DNA from 2 places in the Virgibacillus ainsalahensis genome. Region 1 is predicted to be linked to the other one. Evidence: a T-box and tRNA genes for the amino acid it is inferred to sense, from the RefSeq annotation. Region 1 holds a T-box; the other holds one or more tRNA genes.

Evidence for each region. The T-box of region 1 lies ahead of alaS (alanine--tRNA ligase). A T-box ahead of a tRNA ligase gene usually reads a tRNA of that ligase, here a tRNA-Ala.
Region 2: it encodes a tRNA-Ala, which carries the amino acid that the T-box ahead of alaS (alanine--tRNA ligase) is inferred to sense. The anticodon was not compared.

What each region holds. Positions count from the first base shown of each region.
Region 1 is NZ_AP043943.1:2,041,487-2,052,255, forward strand. It holds gene alaS (alanine--tRNA ligase) at 81-2,720, opposite strand; T-box leader at 2,795-3,007, opposite strand; gene ACZ427_RS09990 (AI-2E family transporter) at 3,053-4,120, opposite strand; gene ACZ427_RS09995 (hypothetical protein) at 4,169-4,357, opposite strand; gene recD2 (SF1B family DNA helicase RecD2) at 4,432-6,744, opposite strand; gene ACZ427_RS10005 (tetratricopeptide repeat protein) at 6,765-7,427, opposite strand; gene mnmA (tRNA 2-thiouridine(34) synthase MnmA) at 7,443-8,555, opposite strand; gene ACZ427_RS10015 (cysteine desulfurase family protein) at 8,574-9,713, opposite strand; gene cymR (cysteine metabolism transcriptional regulator CymR) at 9,746-10,165, opposite strand; gene ACZ427_RS10025 (replication-associated recombination protein A) at 10,326-10,769, shown strand, end outside.
Region 2 is NZ_AP043943.1:3,141,867-3,152,635, reverse strand. It holds gene ACZ427_RS15550 (nucleobase:cation symporter-2 family protein) at 1-309, shown strand, start outside; gene ACZ427_RS15545 (aromatic ring-hydroxylating dioxygenase subunit alpha) at 378-1,382, shown strand; tRNA gene ACZ427_RS15540 (tRNA-Ala) at 1,558-1,630, opposite strand; gene ACZ427_RS15535 (hypothetical protein) at 1,911-2,033, shown strand; gene ACZ427_RS15530 (ABC transporter ATP-binding protein) at 2,111-4,036, shown strand; gene ACZ427_RS15525 (serine/threonine-protein kinase) at 4,051-4,917, shown strand; gene ACZ427_RS15520 (DUF4870 domain-containing protein) at 5,115-5,438, shown strand; gene ACZ427_RS15515 (5'-nucleotidase C-terminal domain-containing protein) at 5,645-9,343, shown strand; gene ACZ427_RS15510 (YhdT family protein) at 9,535-9,816, shown strand; gene panF (sodium/pantothenate symporter) at 9,813-10,769, shown strand, end outside.

The DNA of each region.
Region 1 (10,769 bases):
GGGTTACCTTTTTAACTTATTCTAACATGTTTCCGCAGTTTATTATATCTTTTTCATCCAACATGTGATGAACTTTGAATTTATTTCACATTTTCTGTTACATATTGCTTAGCGAATTGCAGTGCCTCTTCTATTTTTTCTGGGTTTTTTCCCCCAGCCTGGGCCATATCGGGACGTCCGCCCCCACCGCCGCCACAAACTGAAGCTGCCTGCTTAATCAAATTACCTGCATGAAGTCCCCGTTCAATCAAATCTTTGGAAACTCCCGCTGCCAGTTGTACTTTTTGATTATTTTCAGCTGCTAACAATATTATACCCGAATCAAGCTTTTGTTTTAATTCATCCACCATATTTCTTAACTGGTTCATATCTTTGACATTGACCTTTTGCGCTAACAACTGTACATCATTTATTGATTCAGCTCTATCCAATATGGATGCAGCTTCCAGGTTAGACATTTTAGCTCTTAATGATTCATTTTCTTTTTCTAAGGCTTTTATTTCCTGAAACAGGCTATCAATCCGTTCTGGAAGCTTCTCTTCATGTGTCTTGACTAATTGTGCCGATCTCTGCAGCAAATCAAATTTATTATTTAAAAATTCATAGGCGTCTTTACTTGTAACGGCTTCAATTCTTCTTGTTCCGGCTCCTATACCTCCTTCAGAAACAATCTTAAATAAACCTATTTCTGAAGTATTCCCAACATGGCATCCCCCGCAAAGTTCAATACTGTAATCACCTATCTGTACCACGCGGACGATATCTCCATATTTCTCACCGAATAACGCCATCGCCCCCATTTCTTTTGCTTCTTCTATTTTTTTATGGTTTATAACCAGTGAAATGGAGTTCCAGACTTTTTCATTTACAATTTGTTCAATTCTTTCCAGCTCATCTTTTGAAACTGCACTGAAATGTGAAAAATCAAAACGCAGGCGATCCGGCATTACAAGTGACCCTGCCTGATTGACATGATCGCCAAGTGTATCCTTCAGTGCCTGATGAAGCAAATGGGTAGCTGTGTGATTTTTGATAACCGTCGTACGGAACCTGCTATCGACAATCGCTTTCACCTGATCTCCTGTGTGAAAAACTCCATCCTTTACAGAAACTTTATGAATATGCTGCCCCTTCGGAGATTTTTGCACGTCTTCTACATATGCAGATGCGTTATCTGTATAAATCCAACCCTGGTCCGCTACCTGTCCACCACTTTCTGCATAGAATGGTGTTTCCTTCAAGAATAAGAATACCTCACTGTCTGTATCAGCTGCTTCCACCACTTGTTTGCCATCAATGAGTGCACCAATTGCAGTTTCTGTTTCCAACATTTCATAACCTGCAAATTCACTTTCTACTTCGATGTCACCTAACACCCCGTCCTGTACTTGCATGGAATCAACCTTCTGCCTGGCATTTCTAGCACGTTCACGCTGTTTTTCCATTTCCTGATGAAATCCTTCTTCATCAATGGTAAAACCCTGCGCATCCACATATTCTTCCGTCAGTTCTTTAGGAAATCCATAGGTATCATATAAGCGAAAAACTTCTACACCTGGAAAGACATTATTACCTTTCTTTTTTTCTTTTTCCATGATGGAAGTCAATATCTCCAAGCCATCATTTAGCGTTTCATGGAAACGTTCTTCTTCCCCTTTTACAATCGCTTCTATAAAGTCCGCTTGTTTAAGCACTTCTGGATAGAAGTCTTTCATAATTTCCCCCACTGTTTGAACCAATTCATACATAAACGGTTTGTTTATGCCAATTTCCTTTGCAAAACGAACAGCTCTGCGTAGTAGTCTTCTTAATACATACCCTCTTCCTTCATTAGAAGGGACTGCACCATCACCTACCGCAAAACTAACCGTACGTATATGGTCTGCAATTACTTTAAATGCAGTATCAATTTCTTTGTTCTTGCCATATTGCTCTGTTGCAAGTGCTTCGGTCTTACGGATAATTGGCATAAAAAGATCTGTTTCAAAATTTGTTGGGACATCCTGAATCACAGATACAATCCGTTCAAGCCCCATACCTGTATCAATATTCTTCTTTGGAAGAGGTGTGTACGTATCATCCGGATTATGGTTGAACTGGGAAAATACTAAATTCCAGATTTCAAGATAACGTTCATTTTCTCCACCCGGATACAGTTCAGGATCACTTGGATCGTCACCATATTTTTCACCACGGTCATAGAATATTTCTGTGTTTGGTCCACTTGGGCCTTCTCCTATATCCCAGAAATTTTCTTCCAGACGGATGATACGTTCCTTGGGAATTTTCATATCGTTTAACCAAATGTTGTAAGCTTCATCATCCTCCGGGTGTACGGTTACAGATAATAGAGTTTCGTCAAAGCCGATCCATTTATCACTCGTTAAAAACTCCCAGGCCCATTCAATGGCTTCTTCTTTAAAATATTCACCGATTGAAAAATTCCCGAGCATTTCAAAAAAAGTATGATGTCTTGCTGTAAAGCCCACGTTTTCAATATCGTTCGTCCTGATTGATTTTTGTACATTGACAATTCTTGGATTATCGGGAATAACACGACCATCAAAATATTTTTTTAATGTTGCTACCCCACTGTTTATCCACAGAAGAGTGGGGTCATCTTTAGGAACGAGTGATGCACTTGGTTCCACACGATGTCCTTTTTCCTTAAAAAAATCAATAAACATTTGTCTTACTTCTGCTGATGTTAGCCGTTTCATTTAATTGTCCTCCTTCAATTCCTAAGCCTAACATATACGTTTCCTGACCAAATAAAAAATCCCATCTCTGCATATGCAGGGACGAGATTGTATCGCGGTACCACCCTATTTATGAATAATAAAAAATCATTCACCACTTATCCATGGTAACGGTATGAAACCGACGGGTATTAACCGTACTCCAGTTTAGCTTTCCATGAAACTGCATTTAGGATTTCTCTCAGCCGATTGGAAATCCCTCTCTTGAAAATCGTTTCTCATGTACTTATAACCTTCGGCGCTTTTTCGACTATAGCTATTTAGCGATATTATAAAAAACTTTAAGTCCAATGTCAATTATAACTTTTATATACTCTCATATGATTTAGTATAACTCTCATAATGGTAAGCAATGGCACAGCGACAATCAATCCTACAACGCCAAATAATTGGCCACCGAGCAATAGTGCGAATATGATCGCAACTGGATGTATATTAATACTTTTTCCTACAATATATGGAGCTAATAAATTCCCCTCAATAACCTGAATCGCAAATATGGCTAATATAACAAAGATCACCTGATGTCCAGGCATGGTAAACGTAATTGCCACGGCTGGTAACGCCCCGATAATTGGCCCAAAATAAGGAATGATATTTGTTACTCCCATAATAATCGCCAGCAGTAATGCGTATTTTATATTTAATACTTGAAAAACAATCCACGAGGCGAGCCCCACAAATAAACAGACAAGCAGTTGTCCGCGAATATACTTCCCTAAACTCTCATCAATTGCATAAATCATCTTACTTGTCTGTTTCCGATATCTAGCAGGAATGAAATGTTTTAGGTAACCTTTAATCTTTTGATAGTCCTTAATAAAGTAAAACACCAATACAGGAATGACAGTAAGAAATATAATCATATCAAAAATTCGAGCAAATCCACCAATCAAATTCTCCAAAATGTTCCCCAAACCTGATTCAATTCGTGTAACAAGCTGATCCATTTTGTCATGAACCATTTCAGGAAGAAAAGACGTATATTCGTATAATTGATAAATCAAACCTTCATACATGTTGATAAAAACCGGCAACTGCTCATTTAAATCATGGAGCTGATGTACTACCGCAGGATATACACGGTAAATCAGATAAGCAGATCCACCAAAGAATGCAATATAAATAAAAAGAATGGCAAAACTTCGAGGTATATTAAGCTTGTGCAATTTGCTGACGACGGGATATATCAGATACGCGATCAAACAGGAAACGAGAAAAGGAGAGAGCAGTTTTAAAAGAAAGGAAAAAATAGACCCATACAACGGAAAAAGCTTGTAGAGTAAATAGATGAATAGAAATACAAGAATACCAATGATAATCCAGTAAAGTAAACTTAGCGCTTTTTTATTTCGAAACATCCCATCTCTCCTTAGCACACAATATTACCCTGCTTAGGCAGCTAAGGATTACCATTGTATTTTTCTCTCCTCATCTGAAAACAAATCATCAAGAGAGCTTAATGACCCATCCACTTCCACTTGATGTACAGCTAATTGATTATTGACGACAGACATTTCAATGAAACATGTCCAGCAATAATACTGCTGTGTACCAATTTTTCCTAAATCCTTTCCGTTGCAATTCGGGCATCGCATAATCATCCGTATAACACCTCAAAAAAGTAAATTATTATGCTATGCTTGCCCGATAAGAGATAAATTATACATTTTTACATGAAATCATATGGTGTTATTTCTTCTTCATCGTTTCCCGCTCCAGGGACCACCGGATTGTTTTGGATTCTTTCCTTTAATTGTTCTTTTAATGTAGTGTACCTTTTATTTGTATCCATTGTTCGAATACCCCGTAAAAATGCCTGCTCCTGTCCACAAATAATCAAAGATTGCTTGCTTCTTGTAATGGCAGTATATAACAGGTTTTTTCTGAGCATTCGGTTATATGCCGAAACAACAGGAAGAATAACAATCGGAAATTCACTGCCTTGTGATTTATGAATGGAAATGCAATATGCATGCATGATATTGACATAGTCCTTGCGTTCATAAACCACTTCTTTATCCTCAAAAAGGATAACCAGCTGCTCTACATTCTCTTTATTCTCATCTTCTTCAAAAATGGCCACAACTTCTCCAATATCCCCATTATAAACTCCATTTTCCGGCTGGTTGACAAGCTGAAGCACTTTATCCCCGACACGAAATACAGCATCCTTTGTCCTTACCTCCCGTTTTCTTGGTGTTTTAGGATTAATTAACTGCTGTAATTCTTTATTTATCATTGTAATCCCTGCTTGTGAGCGATACATCGGGGCAAGGACTTGCATATCTTTCAGATCAATCCCTTTGTCTTTTGCTCTAGTGAAAATTTCCATTATTACATCAAGCATTTGATTTTCAAAGCACCTAATAAAACTGAAATCTCTATCATTTTGTAATTCAGTAGCTGCGTTATTTTTTATTTCATGGGCGAGTTGAATAATCTTTGAACCTTGTTTCTGGCGATATACTTCGTTAAGACTCACATATGGAAGTAATTCACTGCTTAGTAAATCAGATAAAACTTGACCAGGTCCAACAGAAGGAAGCTGATCCTCATCCCCTACCAGAAGGACCTGCATGTCATCCGGTATTGCTTTGAACAAGTGATTGGCAAGCCAGATATCTACCATGGAAAACTCATCAACGATTAAATACTTACCAGTCAATTGCTCATTTTGGTTTTTTTCAAACCCACTCTTCCCATCCCATCCCAATAAACGATGGATGGTGACGGCAGACAGGCCGGTAGACTCGTTTAATCGTTTCGCAGCTCTTCCGGTAGGTGCAGTTAAAACAAACGGATATTCTGATTTATCATCATACGCTTGTGGGTCAAGCTCCATATTATGAATTGCAGCATATGCATTAATGATACCCTTGACGACCGTTGTTTTTCCTGTGCCTGGACCACCAGTTAAAATCATAACCTTGGAATGAAGTGCCTGATTTATGGCAGTAAACTGCTCTTTTCCATAACTTAACACCTCCGCTTCCTCGATGTCGCCAGTGATTTTCATTAATTCTGCCAAGGTCGTCTGGTCTTCAATGGGATTATTGATCAGTCTTTTTAAATTGGAAGCAAAGCCATCCTCTGCATAATATAATGAGGGTAAATAAATATTCCCATTCTGGATAATAATTGTTTTATTCGTATTTAATTCATTCAATCTTTCAGAAATGATTTCCCCTGTCAAGTTGTTGCTGGATAAAAGGTTCAACATCTGATGGACACAGTCTTCCAATGGCAGATAAACATGTCCTTCCTGTATGCTCCTTTGCAAAACATAAATACACCCAGCACCAATACGATTAGGGTGTGTTAAGGACAAGCCGTTAAGCCGTGCTATTTCGTCTGCAGTCTGAAAGCCAAAGCCTTCTATATCAAAAACATACCGGTATGGATCTTCCTCTAAAATGTCAATTGCTTCCTCTTTGTATTCCTGATATATTTTTTGAGCCATTTTCAAACCAATACCGTACTTGGATAAATAGATGACAATGTGTTCAAACCCCTGATTTTCCCGGAGTTTTCCAATCATCAGCTCCCTGGTTTCTTTCTTTATTCCCGGTACTTCTGCCAATTCCTCAGGATCCCTTAGGATTTTCGAGATGGCATGCTCACCAAGTTGTTCTACAATTTTAGTTGCTGTTTTCTCACCGACACCATAGAATAAATCACTCGATAAATATGCGATAAGTCCATCTCTCGTATCAGGAATATAAGTTTGATAGGAATTCACTTTATAATGCAGGCCGAATTTGAAATGTCTCTCAAATTCACCATAAAAACAGTAGGTGGTTTGTTCCTGAAGGTTGGAAAAATATCCTTTGGCAACAATTTCTTTTTCTTTATAATCTTCATTTGTTGCCTGCACTTTTATTTTCACAATTGAAAAATGTTCATTTTCATTGTGAAAAATGGTATACAGAAGTTCGCCTTTAATATATCCTTTTTCTTCATTGGATTGTTTATCCATTCCCATCAAAAAACAACCTCGCTATCCTACTTTTCATTCATTATGTCTTCTGTATTTTTCTTCCCATTTGTTGCAAGCACATGATCCGGCTGGATACGAAGTGCTTCATCAAAATGATTTAAAGCCAGCATTGCGTCATCATTAAAGAGTGCGATGACTCCAAGATTATAATGAGCATCACTATGATCTGCATTTCTTTCCAATACCGCTTTAAAAACATTCGCTGCATCAGTAATATAATCACTCTGTGCAAGTGAAAGTCCATATTGAAATAGAATTTCTCCATCTTCCGGTGCCAACTCGCTGGCTCTTAAAAGATAGGGTTGGGCAAGTTTATGCTGCTCATCCTGCTGAAAACTCATGCCCAACATGAAATATACATCACTTTCATCAAGACCTAGATCAATCGCTTTCTGAAAATTCACTTTTGCCTTTGAAAAATTTGATTGTTCAAAGTATAGGTTACCTAACCCGTAATAGGCTGTGGCGGTTTTTTCATCCAGATCAACAGCCCTTTCAAAAAAACGCTGTGCATGTTCAGGGTCATTTACATGTAAAAGCAGATTACCAAAGTTTACATATCCAACTGGATCCGTCGGGTTTTCTTCAATAATTTCATTAAAAAGTTTTGCTGCATCTTCGAATTTATTTTCTTTCATATAATTTATAGCCTGTGTATTTTTATCCATGAGAAAACTCCTTACTTATCCGACATAGTCCAGTGCATGATTATTCTTAATTATTTCATCAATGGTCCCACCGCCCAGGCATACCTCGCCATTATAAAAAACAACTGCCTGACCAGGTGTAATTGCCCGTTCGCTCTCGGCAAATTCCACATGCACTTTTCCATCATCCAAAAGATTAACCGTTACTTTACTGTCTTTTTGGCGGTAACGGAATTTCGCCGTACAGGTGAATTTTTCATTGATAACATCAGAATTTATCCAGTTCAAATCTGTTGCAATCAAACCGTCAGAATATAATTTCTCATTACTGTACCCCTGTTCGACATATAACAGATTATCTTTCAAGTTTTTCCCTACTACAAACCATGGATCTCCAGCTCCGCCAATTCCAAGCCCCTGACGCTGCCCAAGTGTATAATACATCAACCCATCATGACGCCCTTTAACAACACCATCTAATGTCGTCATTTCACCTGGCTGTGCCGGCAAATATTCGCTCAGAAAATCTTTGAAATTTCTTTCTCCAATAAAACAGATTCCTGTACTGTCTTTTTTTGCGGCTGTTGCCAGCTCATGTTCTTTGGCAATTTCCCTTACTTTGGATTTTGGCATATGTCCTAATGGGAACATTACTTTTGCCAATACATCTTCAGACAGTTGATTAAGAAAATAGGTCTGATCTTTGTTATCATCCACACCACGAAGCATTTCATAACGTCCGTCAGTTTCTTGTACTTGTGCATAATGTCCCGTTGCCAAATAATCTGCTCCCAATGACATGGCATGGTCTAAAAATGCTTTGAATTTTATTTCCTTATTACACATGACATCCGGGTTTGGTGTCCTCCCTGCCTTATATTCATCCAGGAAGTAAGTAAATACTTTGTCCCAATATTGTTTTTCAAAGTTAACAGCATAGTATGGGATATCCAGTTGGTTACATACGCGGACAACATCATCAAAGTCCTCTGTAGCTGTACACACACCAAACTCATCGGTATCATCCCAGTTTTTCATAAAAATACCTACAACGTCATAACCTTGTTCTTTCAGGAGTAGAGCTGCAACGGATGAATCCACTCCACCGCTCATTCCAACTACTACGCGTATATCTTCATTGTTTTTCATTTTATTCACTTTCCCTTTTTACGTTAATCGTTTTACAACTTTTGCAACCCGCCTGGCTGCTTCCGTTATATTTTCCATCGTATTATAAATTCCAAAACTAAAACGAATCGAGTTCGTTGTACATTCATTATTTTTGCCAAACATAGCAGACAATACATGCGATGGCTCTACAGACCCTGCCGTACAGGCACTACCACTGGAGGCTGCAATACCATCAAGATCAAAATTGGTTAGCAGTGTTTCAACATTCATCCCCGGAAAACTCAGATTTACAATCGAAGCAATCGATGCGTCATAATCTCCGTTTACCTCGAATTTCACATCATTTTCTCCAAGCTCTTTTAAAAAATGGTCTTTATAGCTTTGATAAAGCTTTATTCGTTCTTCTTTATGTTTTATCATCAGTTCAACAGCCTTTTTGAAACCAACAGCGCCAACTACATTTTCCGTTCCGGCACGGCGCTTCCTTTCTTGTTCTCCACCGAACTGGAGTGGATTTATTTTCACATCCTCCGAAACATATAAGAATCCAATACCTTTTGGTCCATTTATTTTATGGGATGACACTGTCAGCATGTCAATACCTATTTCCTTAACATCTATATCCAGCAGTCCAAATGCCTGAACTGCGTCTGTATGGAAATATGCTTGATGATCTTTTAAAAGCTTCCCAGCCTCTTCAATTGGTTGAATCACGCCGGTCTCATTATTCACATACATAACAGATACCAATATCGTCTCATCTTTCAATTCTTTTTTCAGATCATCCAATGAAATTTTCCCATCTTCATATACTGGTAAATACGTAACATTAAACCCTTGCTTCTCAAGATTTTCCGCTGTATGAAGTGTTGCATGATGTTCTTGGGCTGTGATAATTATATGATTTCCTTTCGCACGGTTGCCCATCGCGGTCCCGATAAGTGCAAGATTATCCGATTCCGTTCCACCACTTGTGAAAATAATCTCTTTTTCATTCGCATGAATACTACGTGCCATTACATGTCTTGCTTCATCCAGCAGCTGTCTCGCTTTTCGGCCGAAGGAATGGACACTGGACGGATTTCCAAACACTTCTTGATATACAGGATACATGGCATCAATAACTTCTCTGTCCATCGGAGTCGTTGCTGCATGATCCATATAAATTTGTTCCATACGTACCTTTCCTTCCTATTTAAAACAATCAGTTAAATGTAAAACATATATGCTTTCTGTGGTTCATCATCATTATGATGGCTTAAATCATCTAAAGTAGTCGTGTCAAGCACATCTTTTACAGCATCACGCACTCGTCCCCACAATGCCTGCTTTGCCGGTTCTTCATCTTCAATTCCTTCAACCGGCGTAATAGGACCCTCAAGTACACGAATAATGTCACCAGCAGTAATTTCATTGGGTTTTTTGGCCAGAATATATCCGCCATATGCCCCGCGAATGCTTTTTATTAATCCCGCATTTCTAAGTGGCGACGCTAGCTGTTCCAAATAATGTTCGGACAGATTGTTGTCACGCGCAATTGATTTAAGGGAGGTCGGACCCTCTCCACTTTTTTTTGCTAATTCTATCATAATGGTTAGTCCATACTTTCCTTTAGTTGAAATCTTCATTTACTCCACCTCTATTTATGTTAAGTGCTTTTGCATTGATCACTACTAATTCATTAATACATGATATTATAGCATGAAATCAATACTTCTTGCATTTTATCAGTATTACATTTACGGTAAAATATATAAGTTTTTATTATAATACAAAGGAAGATAAAAAATGAAACAAAAACCACTCGCTTTTCGAATGAGACCTTCGCATATTAATGAAATCATCGGCCAGGAACACTTGGTAGGTGAGGGTAAAATATTAAATCGCATGATAAAAGCAGAGCGATTGGCATCAATGATTCTTTTCGGACCACCTGGTACCGGTAAAACCTCCATGGCAGTCGCATTAGCCGGTAGTCTGGGTAAATCTGTTAAAAAGCTTAATGCAGTTGCAGATAAAAAAAAGGATATGGAAATTGTAGTGGAAGAGGCAAAAATGATGGGCCAGGTGGTTTTAGTCCTGGATGAAGTCCATCGCCTTGACAAAGCAAAACAAGATTTCTTGCTACCACATCTGGAAAGTAACTTAATTACATTAATCGGATGTACAACAAGCAACCCATACCACTCCATTAATCCGGCAATCAGAAGCAGATGTCATTTATTTGAATTG
Region 2 (10,769 bases), 1.1 Mb from region 1:
ATTGCCCTTGGCATGATGCCAAAATTAATGAATATCATTGCCAGTATTCCTGCAGCAGTCATCAGCAGTGTATTTGCGATTGTATGTGTCGTCATTATGATGAACGGTTTTCGAGTAGTAAAAGATATACAGTTTACAGAACGGAATATGCTTCTGGTTGGCTTGCCGATTATGCTGACACTATTTACTGTGTTTTTGCCAGCTGAAGTATTAAATGAAATGCCAAATATATTAAATTATATTTTTTCTTCAGGATTAGCGGTTGGAGCTTTAGCTGCAGTAATTCTTAATATGCTGCTGCCAGAGTAATTAAATAAAACAAAACCATTAGTGCACAGATTTGAACATTAAATTTATTGGTAAAGGGAGATTTAATCATGCAACAAGATCGATTATATAATGAATGGCACCCGGTTTTTAAAGCCGATGAACTCAAGGATGATCCAGAGCAAGTACAGGTATTAGGCGAACGAGTGGTTATTTTCCGAAATGATAAAGGAGTACACGCGTTTAAAGACTTGTGTGTTCACCGTGGAGCTGCTCTTTCTTTAGGGAAGGTGAAGAACGGGAATTTAGTTTGTGCCTACCATGCATGGGAATATGATTCAGAAGGTATCTGTGTCAACATACCTGCACTTCCATGTGATAGACCAATTCCGAGAAAAGCCAGAGCAACTGTTTATCATTGTGAAGAGTATTTGGGATTAATCTGGGTTAATTTGAGTGAAGCGCCTGCGCCTCTAATCCAATACCCGGAAAATGAAAAAGAAGGCTATCGGACGGTAATCTGTGGTCCATACGATGTAAAAGCGAATGCCCCAAGGATTATAGAAAACTTTCTTGATGTATCCCATTTGATGTTTGTGCATGAAGGGATGTTAGGTGATGAGGATCATGCTGAAGTTGTCGATTATGATGTGAATTTTATTGATAATCGTTACATAACAAGCAAAATACCCGTTTACCAGCCAAATCCGGATGGCCGGTCAAAAGGTGGCTATGCTGATTATGTGTATCAAATTTTAAACCCGACCACTGCCCGTTTTACAAAAACGACAGAAGGATCGGATGAGGAATTCACAATACTTACAGCTGTACTTCAAGAAGAGGGAGAGAAATCGAAAGCATTTATGCTGCTTACAAGAAACTATGACCTCGATAAATCGGATGACTCTTTTGTTGAATTCCAGGATTTGATTTTCAGTCAGGATCTGGATATTGTTGAAAGCCAAAAGCCTGAACTGCTTCCTTTAGATTTACAGATGGAAATGCATCTGAAGAGCGATGCATTAACAATAGCTTACCGCAGGTGGTTGCATGAACTTGGTATTGAAACAGGAACGATGCCAGTTATTAGAGAGAACCGGAAAGTTAAGCAATAATAATGGTGTTAGTAAAAGAACTTCGTCACTGGACGAAGTTCTTTTACTTTTTGGCAGTCAAGATAGCAACTATCTTCATGGATATAGTTGAGTAAGAATTTATCGCGATAAAAGTCAAGTTTTCTAATAAACAAAAAACGCCCATCCCCTTGAGGGGCAAGCGTTTTTAAGTAGATGGAGCATATCGGGCTCGAACCGATGACCTCTTCGCTGCCAGCGAAGCGCTCTCCCAGCTGAGCTAATGCCCCGAAGGCTTATTATTTAAGCACAAATTATATTATATACGTTTACTACAATTTTTTCAATTATTTTGTTGAAATGAATCAATTTATACTGTTTGTTTAAACATTTTCGCTTTCAAAGATAATTAAATACAGTGTAAAACTTGCACTCTCATTTCAGTAGTCATCGAATTGACATAAATCTTATTTAATCTTAACGCTATTCTAATAGTTTTCTAATGTTCTGTTAATTGGTTTTTAACCTGCATGGTGGATACTGTAAGTAAGTTGAAAGGAGGTATAAAAAATGACTTATTTCGATGTGGCAACACCGGCTGCTTCTACAGATGTTTCAAGCATGAGCTATAGCCAAGAGAGCGAAAGCAATAGTTATAGCTATAGCAACAGCTACAGCAACAGTAACTCTTAATCTTTACAAGTACAAATCAGGAATGACGAGCGGCTCCTTTCGAATGGGAGCCGCAGCTTTATTCAGGAGTGAGATGGATGGAAAACAGAAAACGGCGAATGAAAAAGGAAAAGCAGCATCCATTTCTTCAAGGCTTTAAAAGCCTATGGAGGATAGAAAATGCTGATGATAATCTTATTGCTGAGTCTCCCCCGGTTCCGGTGAAAGAGATATTCCTCAGGTTTTGGCCATATGCCCGCTCCTTTCGTTTTTGGATTTTGTTAAGTCTGTTGTTAATTGCCCTTCAACCAATAGCTCAGTCAGCAACAGTCTGGCTGTTGCAAGTATTTATCGACCATGTGCTGGTAAGTGAAGATCTTCGTCCTCTTTATTGGATTGTCTGCGCATATCTGGGAATAACATTCCTCCGCGGCATGCTCTTTTTTAGTGGAACCTATCTATCCAACTGGGTAGGAGAAAATTTTGTTCTCTCTTTAAGAAAAAGTCTATTTGAACATTTACAGGGATTATCGCTAAGTTTTTTCGAGGGACGTAAACTAGGGGATATTATCTCAAGAATTTCCGGTGATATTGCTTCTATTGAACGCCTGGTTATCAGTGGTGCTACCTCAGCCCTTTCTTATATATGCCAACTCATTGTTTTTGTTGGAATGCTTTTTTTCATGCAGTGGAAATTAGCTTTGGTTTCTTTAATTGTTGTTCCACTGTTCTACGTGGTAACCAGGTTTTTCTCGCAACGAATTAAGTTGGCATCTCGTGAACGTACACGTAGAGAGGGAGCGATTAATGCCGTATCTGAGGAAAGCTTTTCTAATATGGCATTAATACAGGCATATAACCGACAGGGGACAGAGGGTGAGCGGTTTGATTTGCAGAATCAGCGTAGCTTTAAGGCCAAAATGTTGAAAGTACGTTTGAAAGCAGCATTTACGCCGGTAATAAGTCTCATCGAAATGGTGGGAACGCTTGTTGTAATGGTTGTTGGCGCCTGGCTTCTCCTCAATAATGAAATCACACTGGGTGCACTTATCGCCTTTATAACACTTCTAAGCAAGTTATACAGCCCTGTACGCAAATTAAGCAGATTGTTAAATACAATCTATTCCGCCTCAGCAAGTGCAGAAAGAGTGATCGAATTTATGGAAGAAAAACCAGTGGTAAAAGAATCTCCCTATGCACTGGACAATACTGTAGGTCGCGTTACATTCGATAACGTTTCCTTTTTTTATCCCGGCAAATCGAAAAAAATTCTTTCCAATGTTTCCCTGACTATAGATCCCGGTGAATCAGTCGCACTTGTGGGTGCGAGCGGAGTAGGAAAGTCCACCATTGTAAAATTGCTCATGCGCTTCTATGACCCGACAAGCGGCAAAATTCTTCTGGATGGAAATGTGCTAAAAGGTTTAAAACTTGATTCACTAAGAGAGAATGTGGCTGTGCTTTTTCAGGAATCGCTCATTTTTGATGGGACGGTAAAGGAGAATATCGCATATGGAAAGCCGGGGGCAACTCATGAGGAGATTGTTGATGCAGCCAAATCTGCCGACGCCCATGAATTTATTCAGGCCATGCAAGATGGCTACAACACACCAGTCGGTCAAAAGGGGAGAAATCTATCCGGCGGTCAGCAGCAGCGGGTGGCCATTGCGAGAGCCCTGATACGAAATGCGCCAGTCCTGGTTCTTGATGAACCGACAGAAGGGCTCGATAGCAGCTCTGAGAGACGTGTTATGGATCCAATGAAACGGCTAATGAAGGATAGGGCTACGCTTATAATTACGCACAACTTAAGAAGTGCTGCTGCTGCGGATCGAATCTTGTACCTTGAAGGTGGAGAGGTGATAGAAAGCGGTACACATGAAGAGTTAATCACGCAGGGTGGAGAATATGCAAAACTCTATGAAGCACAGCAAGGGGAAAAGAAACCTCTAGCCATGGTCCCCACCTTTAGAGACGCCCCGGGTGTAGATGAAAATAGCGATGAATGTTTATTAACAAAATAGGAGTTGATAATGCCATGATAGTTGATCGGACAAAGATTGCTGAAGGTTTAGCAAATACAGAGCCTATTCAAAAAGGAGAATCTCTCATCCCTGGTTATACAGTCATCCATCATATGCGGCGTGGGAAGGACTGTGATGTTTATTATGTCTGGGATGAGGAGCGGCTCTGTGGGTGTATTGCAAAAACCCTTCAACCCGAGTTGTTGGAAAATGAAGTCGCAAGGAGGAGGATCATCAGAGAGGGAGACTATTTAATTAAACTTTCCCACCCGAATTTGGTACGGGGATATGAGATGTTCACCAGTTCAACCCCTGTATTAATTCAGGAGACGCTGACAGGTGAAACATTATCTTATTTAATTAGAAATCTTACGAATCAAAGCAAAGTTCTTCCGCTCCAACAATTGGCACACCTTGGCATGCAGTTGTGCTCGGTTATCCATTATCTTCACTTGAACAATCTTTTACATCTTGACTTGAAGCCATCCAATATCATTTCCCAACCTCCACTGGCAAAGGTAATCGACCTTAATCTTGCTACTTCTGTGGGGGAGGTTCAAAAAGGAGTTGGAACAAAACAGTATATGGCTCCAGAGCAGGCATGTGGTGATATTCTAACAACAGCAACGGATGTTTGGGGAATTGGTGCAGTACTCTTTTTTGCAGCTACAGGCAAGCGCCCGTTCCAATCTTTTGAAGATGGAAGGTATGAACAGCTTGAGCGACCGGCGAAATCTGTACAGGTACACCGGGATGTGGATGAATTTTTTGCAGAGACCATTGACCGCTGTCTTCAGCAAGAAGCTGGTCAGCGGCCGACACTTAACGAAATCCATAACTTTCTACGTGGATTTATAGAGAAGAACACAGAAAACGAATAAAATGAGGGTATCCTTGTCTTTGCGTGATATGCTTGTGCTGTATGGATGTAGAGGCTGTGTGTATTTCTGTATACATACTGTCTCTTTTCTATGTCTCCTTCTTCCCTGTGAAACCAGAATATTATTTAATTTTACTACCAATTCACATATATATCGGTTATAAATAATATAAGTAAATATAGAAGGGAGGGATTTGTGTGCCGACGGATGATGAACGTCTATTTTCCATGTTGATTTATGTGCTTAGTTTTCCTCTGCCGATTTTAGGCCCTTTGCTTGTTTGGTTATTGAAACGTGATCAATCTGAATTTGTTGATTATCATGGTAAGGAATATTTTAATTTCTTTCTATCCTATACGATTTACGGTATTATTGGCACGGTATTAATACTTCTGCTAATTGGTATTGTTGTACTTATTGTATTAGGCATCATGGGTTTGATTTTTACGATCATGGCTGCAGTAAGATCATATCAGGGAGAGAGATACAGATTTCCATTGATCATTCGATTCATAAGTTAAGCGAACCATTTTCGGTTCGCTTTTATTCATTTCCCGTGAATATAAAAGAGATGTATAGGTCCAAATAACTGTTTTTATAATTAATTTTAGGAATCTACTAATCTTTACAAAAACTTAATTGTTTGTCTCCTTATAATGTGCCATATTAATAGTGTGTCCTGTTTTGATAGGGACACAGAATTTATGAAAATATGGGGAGGGTACAAATGAAAAAGTCAACGAAGATGAAGATGCTTAATGTGTTGTTGGTTTTTACACTTGTTTTTATGAACTTTTCTACTGTTTTTTCTGTGGCAGTATCTGCAGAAAGCAAGGATGTAGTGGCAAAGGATTTATTTATTTCCGAGTATATTGAAGGAAGTTCCTTTAATAAAGCGATTGAGATTTATAACGGGACAGGAGATTCAGTAGATTTATCTGATTATCAGGTAGAATTATATAGCAATGGAGCGAGTGAAGCCAGTCAAACTCTTGAAATGTCTGGGATGCTCGCACATGGTGACGTTTTTGTCCTTGCACACAGCAATGCTGACGAAGAAATCTTAAATCAGGTAGACGCGGAGAATTCAGCAGTTATTAATTTTAATGGAGACGATGCATTTTCTTTAAAAAAGAATGAGGAACTTATCGATGTATTAGGGTTGATTGGTGAAGGTCAAGATTATGCGAAAGATGTAACGTTGGTAAGGGACTCTTCTGTGACTGCACCTGCCCAAAGCTACAATGAAACACAGTGGGTTGAGTATACCAGTAATACTTTTGCATATTTAGGTAGCCATATAATGGATGGTGTTAATCCAACAGATCCTCCAGAGGAACCGGGCGAGCCGGGGGAAGCATATACAATTGTTGATGCCCGTGAATTAAGTGATGGTACCGCTGTATCGGTGGAAGGGATTGTAACCGCTGATAGTGAGGCCATTAGTAACGGATCACAGTTTACGACATACATACAGGATGAAACTGGTGGTATCAATCTTTTTGCATATGAACAAGGAGATTTACCTGAGCTCACAAAAGGTGACAGGGTTCAGGTTACTGGGGAACTGGATACCTACAACGGATTGAAAGAAGTTATTCCATCAACGGTGGAAATAGTAGAAAACGGGCAAACTTTGCCGGAAGCTCCGGAGATTACATTAGAAGATCTTCAGGACCCGGAAGTTGCGGAAGCTTATGAAGGTGAACGGGTACAGGTGAATGGTTTTATTAATAATATCCCGGAAAGTCCAGCAGGCGGTGGGTACAATGTTTCTGTCGTAGATGCTGATTTTAATGGAGCTACCTTGCGTGTCATGGAGAATGCGCTTGAAATGGAGCAGGTAGAATCAGAGATGTGGTATGACGTGACAGCTATTGTAAGCCAATACGACAGCTATCAGCTTATCCCTACAGAACAAGCTGACCTCCAAGTAGCAAAAGAGCAGCCGGAACCGCCATCTGCAGCAGGACTATATGAAACAACGGTGGAAAGAATTACGGACGGAGACACGATCCGTGTAGAAACACCAGTATTTGGTGAAACCCGTGTACGTTTTCTGAATATGGATACAGCTGAGACATATGCAGCCCATAATGATGACCCCGACCGGGCTGAAATCAATGAGAATCAGAAATATTATGGTGATCTGGCAACAGGTTATATCAGTGAATTAATTCAGCCTGGTGATGAAATCTACCTGAAAATAGGTGAAGAGCCGACCGATGACTATGGGAGAATTTTAGCAGAAGTCATTCGCAAAGAAGACGGGTTAAATATTAATCTGGCAATGGTAGAAGAAGGTTATGCATCAACATACTTTCTCGCGCCAATAGATGAAGATGCGTACCCTGAATATCAAAATGCAGTGAAAGAAGCAAAGGATTTAGAATTAGGGATATGGGATCAGGAAAACCCGCTATTGGAACTTCCTTTTGCTTTTCGTGCAAATGATGACCAAAAAGGATTTTTAAGATATGTTGGGAATTCTGACACAATGGAATATGTTAATCCGAATGCGTGGGGAGATGTTCCCGTAGAAAAAAGGATATTTTTCTCGAGCAGCGAAGAAGCCGAATCTTATGGTTATACTCCTGCCAGTGATGAGGAAGATCCGGGTGAGAATATTCTTGAAGTCCAATTATTGAGCCTGAATGATCTGCATGGGAAAATTGATCAGGAATATATGCTTGATCCGGATGGGAATGGCACAGAAGATATGTTTGGCCGTATGGATTATACAGCTGCAGCAATGAAAGAACGTGAGCAGGAAAATCAAAACACCTTGCTGGTTCATGCCGGGGATATGATTGGCGGCAGTTCCCCAGTATCCGGTCTCTTACAGGATGAGCCGACAGTAGAAATTATGGAAGAGATGGGATTTGATGTTGGTACGGTTGGTAATCATGAATTCGATGAAGGTACAGATGAGCTGCTTCGTATGACAGATGGTGGTGAGCACCCAGAAGGCTTGGGTACAGATGATTATGACGGCATGAACTTTCCTTTATTATGTGCGAACTGTGTTTATCAAGACAGTGGGGAAACAATTTTGCCTCCATACCATGTACAAGAAGTTGATGGAGCTGAGATTGGATTTATCGGTGTTAATACACAAGAATCTGCCAACATGGTTATGCCTGAAGGAATTCAGGATATTGCATTTACGGATGAAACAGAAGCAGTGAATGATGCGGTGGAAGAATTAACTGCACGGGGGATTGAAGCGATTATTGTGTTGGCACATATGCCAGCAGATCAGTCAGGTAAGCGTGCAACAGGTGCTGCAGCGGATATGGCAAACGAAGTGAATGATGCAGTGGATGTGATTTTTGCAGCGCATAATCATCAGGTGGTTGATGCGGTGGTGGACAATAAACTGATTGTTCAAGCTTCTGAGTATGGAAAAGCATTTGCGGATATAGATCTGGAAATTGATCGTCGGACAGGCGATATTGTTGAAAAAGAAGCAGAGGTAGTGTTCGTGAACCAGAACGATTATACGCCAAACGAGAATATTACTGTGATCTTGGATCACTATTCAGATTTAATTGCCCCGATCATGAACCAGGTTATTGGTTATAATGCAGCAGATCTTACAGGCGATTATACGAATGAAGGTGATCATGGACTGGGGAATCTGATTGCAGATGGTATGAATTGGTCAATGGATAGTGACTTCGCGATGATGAATGGTGGCGGGATCAGAGATGACCTGCTGGCGGGTGAGGTTACCTGGGGTGACCTGTACAATATTCAGCCATTTGGAAATACCTTGATGACATTTGAAATAACAGGGGCAGATCTCTACCCGATTATCAATGATCAGCTGTCACCAATCTATGGCCCTGACTACAGTGTTGCCGGATTGCATTACACATGGAATCCAGAATTGAATGAAGTTGTAGATATTACATTTCCGGATGGTACATCAATTGAAGAAGAAGAAGTGTATACATTGACAGTAAATAATTACATGGGTACATCCGAAGGTCCGATTAAAGATTTAGGGAAAAAATCGTTCATGGGAGCTGCAGATATTGATGCCACAGTAGATTTTGTTGAAAACCTTCAAACTTCCGAGGACAATCCAATCGACTATGGATCAGAAGGTAGAATCACGGAAACAAATGAAGAACCTGGCAATCCGGGAGAAGAACAACCGGTGAAAGAAGTTGAGCCGAAGAAAAATAACGGAACAGCTACGGTTCATACAAAGGATTTAGAAGTACTTGATCATGGAGTTCAAGTTGTAATCGATATTTACAATGAGAAGAAACAGCGGAAATTATTGCTGAATAAAAAACAGGTTGATATTTTAAAAGAAAAAGAGGTTACGCTTGTTGTAACAAATGGGGAAGCATCTAAGACTTTTGAGATGGTAGATGTTAAGGACAAAGTGTTGAAGGTAGACTTGAAAAATTAAGGAATTTAATGGAAAGGAAAGGATTCAGGGATGGAAAGATGCTCTGAATCCTTTTTCTTCTGCAAAACTTTCTAATCTAAATCACGCGGATTTATATTTTATAATATTCAAATATTTACAAGTGACCTTTCCTTACGTTATATTAATAGAAATAAGCTATTGCAGTTTTTGACGTTTAAGGGGGAAGAAAGTTGAAGAATGACCTGCAAAATAATAATGATTATCGATATAAAATAGCCAACCGGGAAGCATTGATTGGTGTTGGGCTAGTCATTTTCAATTTTATATGGTGGTATGGATTTGCCTATGGATTAGGAAGCAAGGACCCTAGGGAATATGCATATATTTTTGGTTTACCAGCATGGTTTTTTTATAGTTGTGTGATTGGATTTGTGGTAATGGCTGTGCTTGTTACAATTGTTGTAAAAAAATTCTTTGTGGAAGTACCCTTTGATGAAGGTGAAAATAAATGAACTGGCAGGCGATTATTCCGTTAATTGGGTTCTTAGTCCTTATGTTTGCTATTGGTATACTGGCAAGCAGGCGAGTCCGGTCTACCAGCTCGTTCCTTGAGGAGTATTTTTTAGGTGAAAGAAGTTTGGGCGGATTTGTTCTAGCGATGACAATGACGGCTACATACGGCAGTGCAAGCAGTTTCATTGGTGGGCCAGGTACTGCATATACTGAAGGACTCGGTTGGGTATTGCTGGCAATGTCACAGGTTGCTACCGGTTATTTTATTTTGATGGTATTAGGTAAAAAATTTGCGATTGTAACAAGAAAATATAAAGCAGTTACAATGGTGGATTTTTTAAAGGAACGGTATCAGTCCAAATGGGTGGTATTGTTTTCAGCTGTTAGTATTATTATCTTTTTGTTCTCCGCGATGGCAGCACAGTGGATTGGTGGTGCGAGGCTAATCGAATCATTGACTGGCCTTACATATACGACGGCATTGTTTATTTTCGCTGCATCTGTATTGGTTTATGTGACAATCGGAGGTTTCAGGGCAGTGGCTTTGACAGATGCGGTTCAAGGTAGTGTCATGTTTATAGGGACACTGATTCTATTAATTGCAACAATCATCGCAGGTGGAGGAATCTCGGCGATTATATCTGATCTTGCTGCGGAAAATCCTAACCTGATCACTCCCTTTGGTGCAGAAGGGACCTTGACACCTACCTATGTGTCCTCTTTTTGGATTCTTGTTGGGGTTGGTGTGGTTGCTTTGCCACAGGTGACAGTACGGGCAATGTCCTATAATAACTCCAGGTCCATGCACCGGGCATTGATAATTGGCACGATTGTCGTCGGCTTTATTATGCTTAATATGCATTTGATTGGTGTATTTGCCCGCCCAATCTTACCGGGGATTGAAGTTGGTGATCGGGTCATGCCTCTTATTGCACTTGAGGTACTGCCTGCA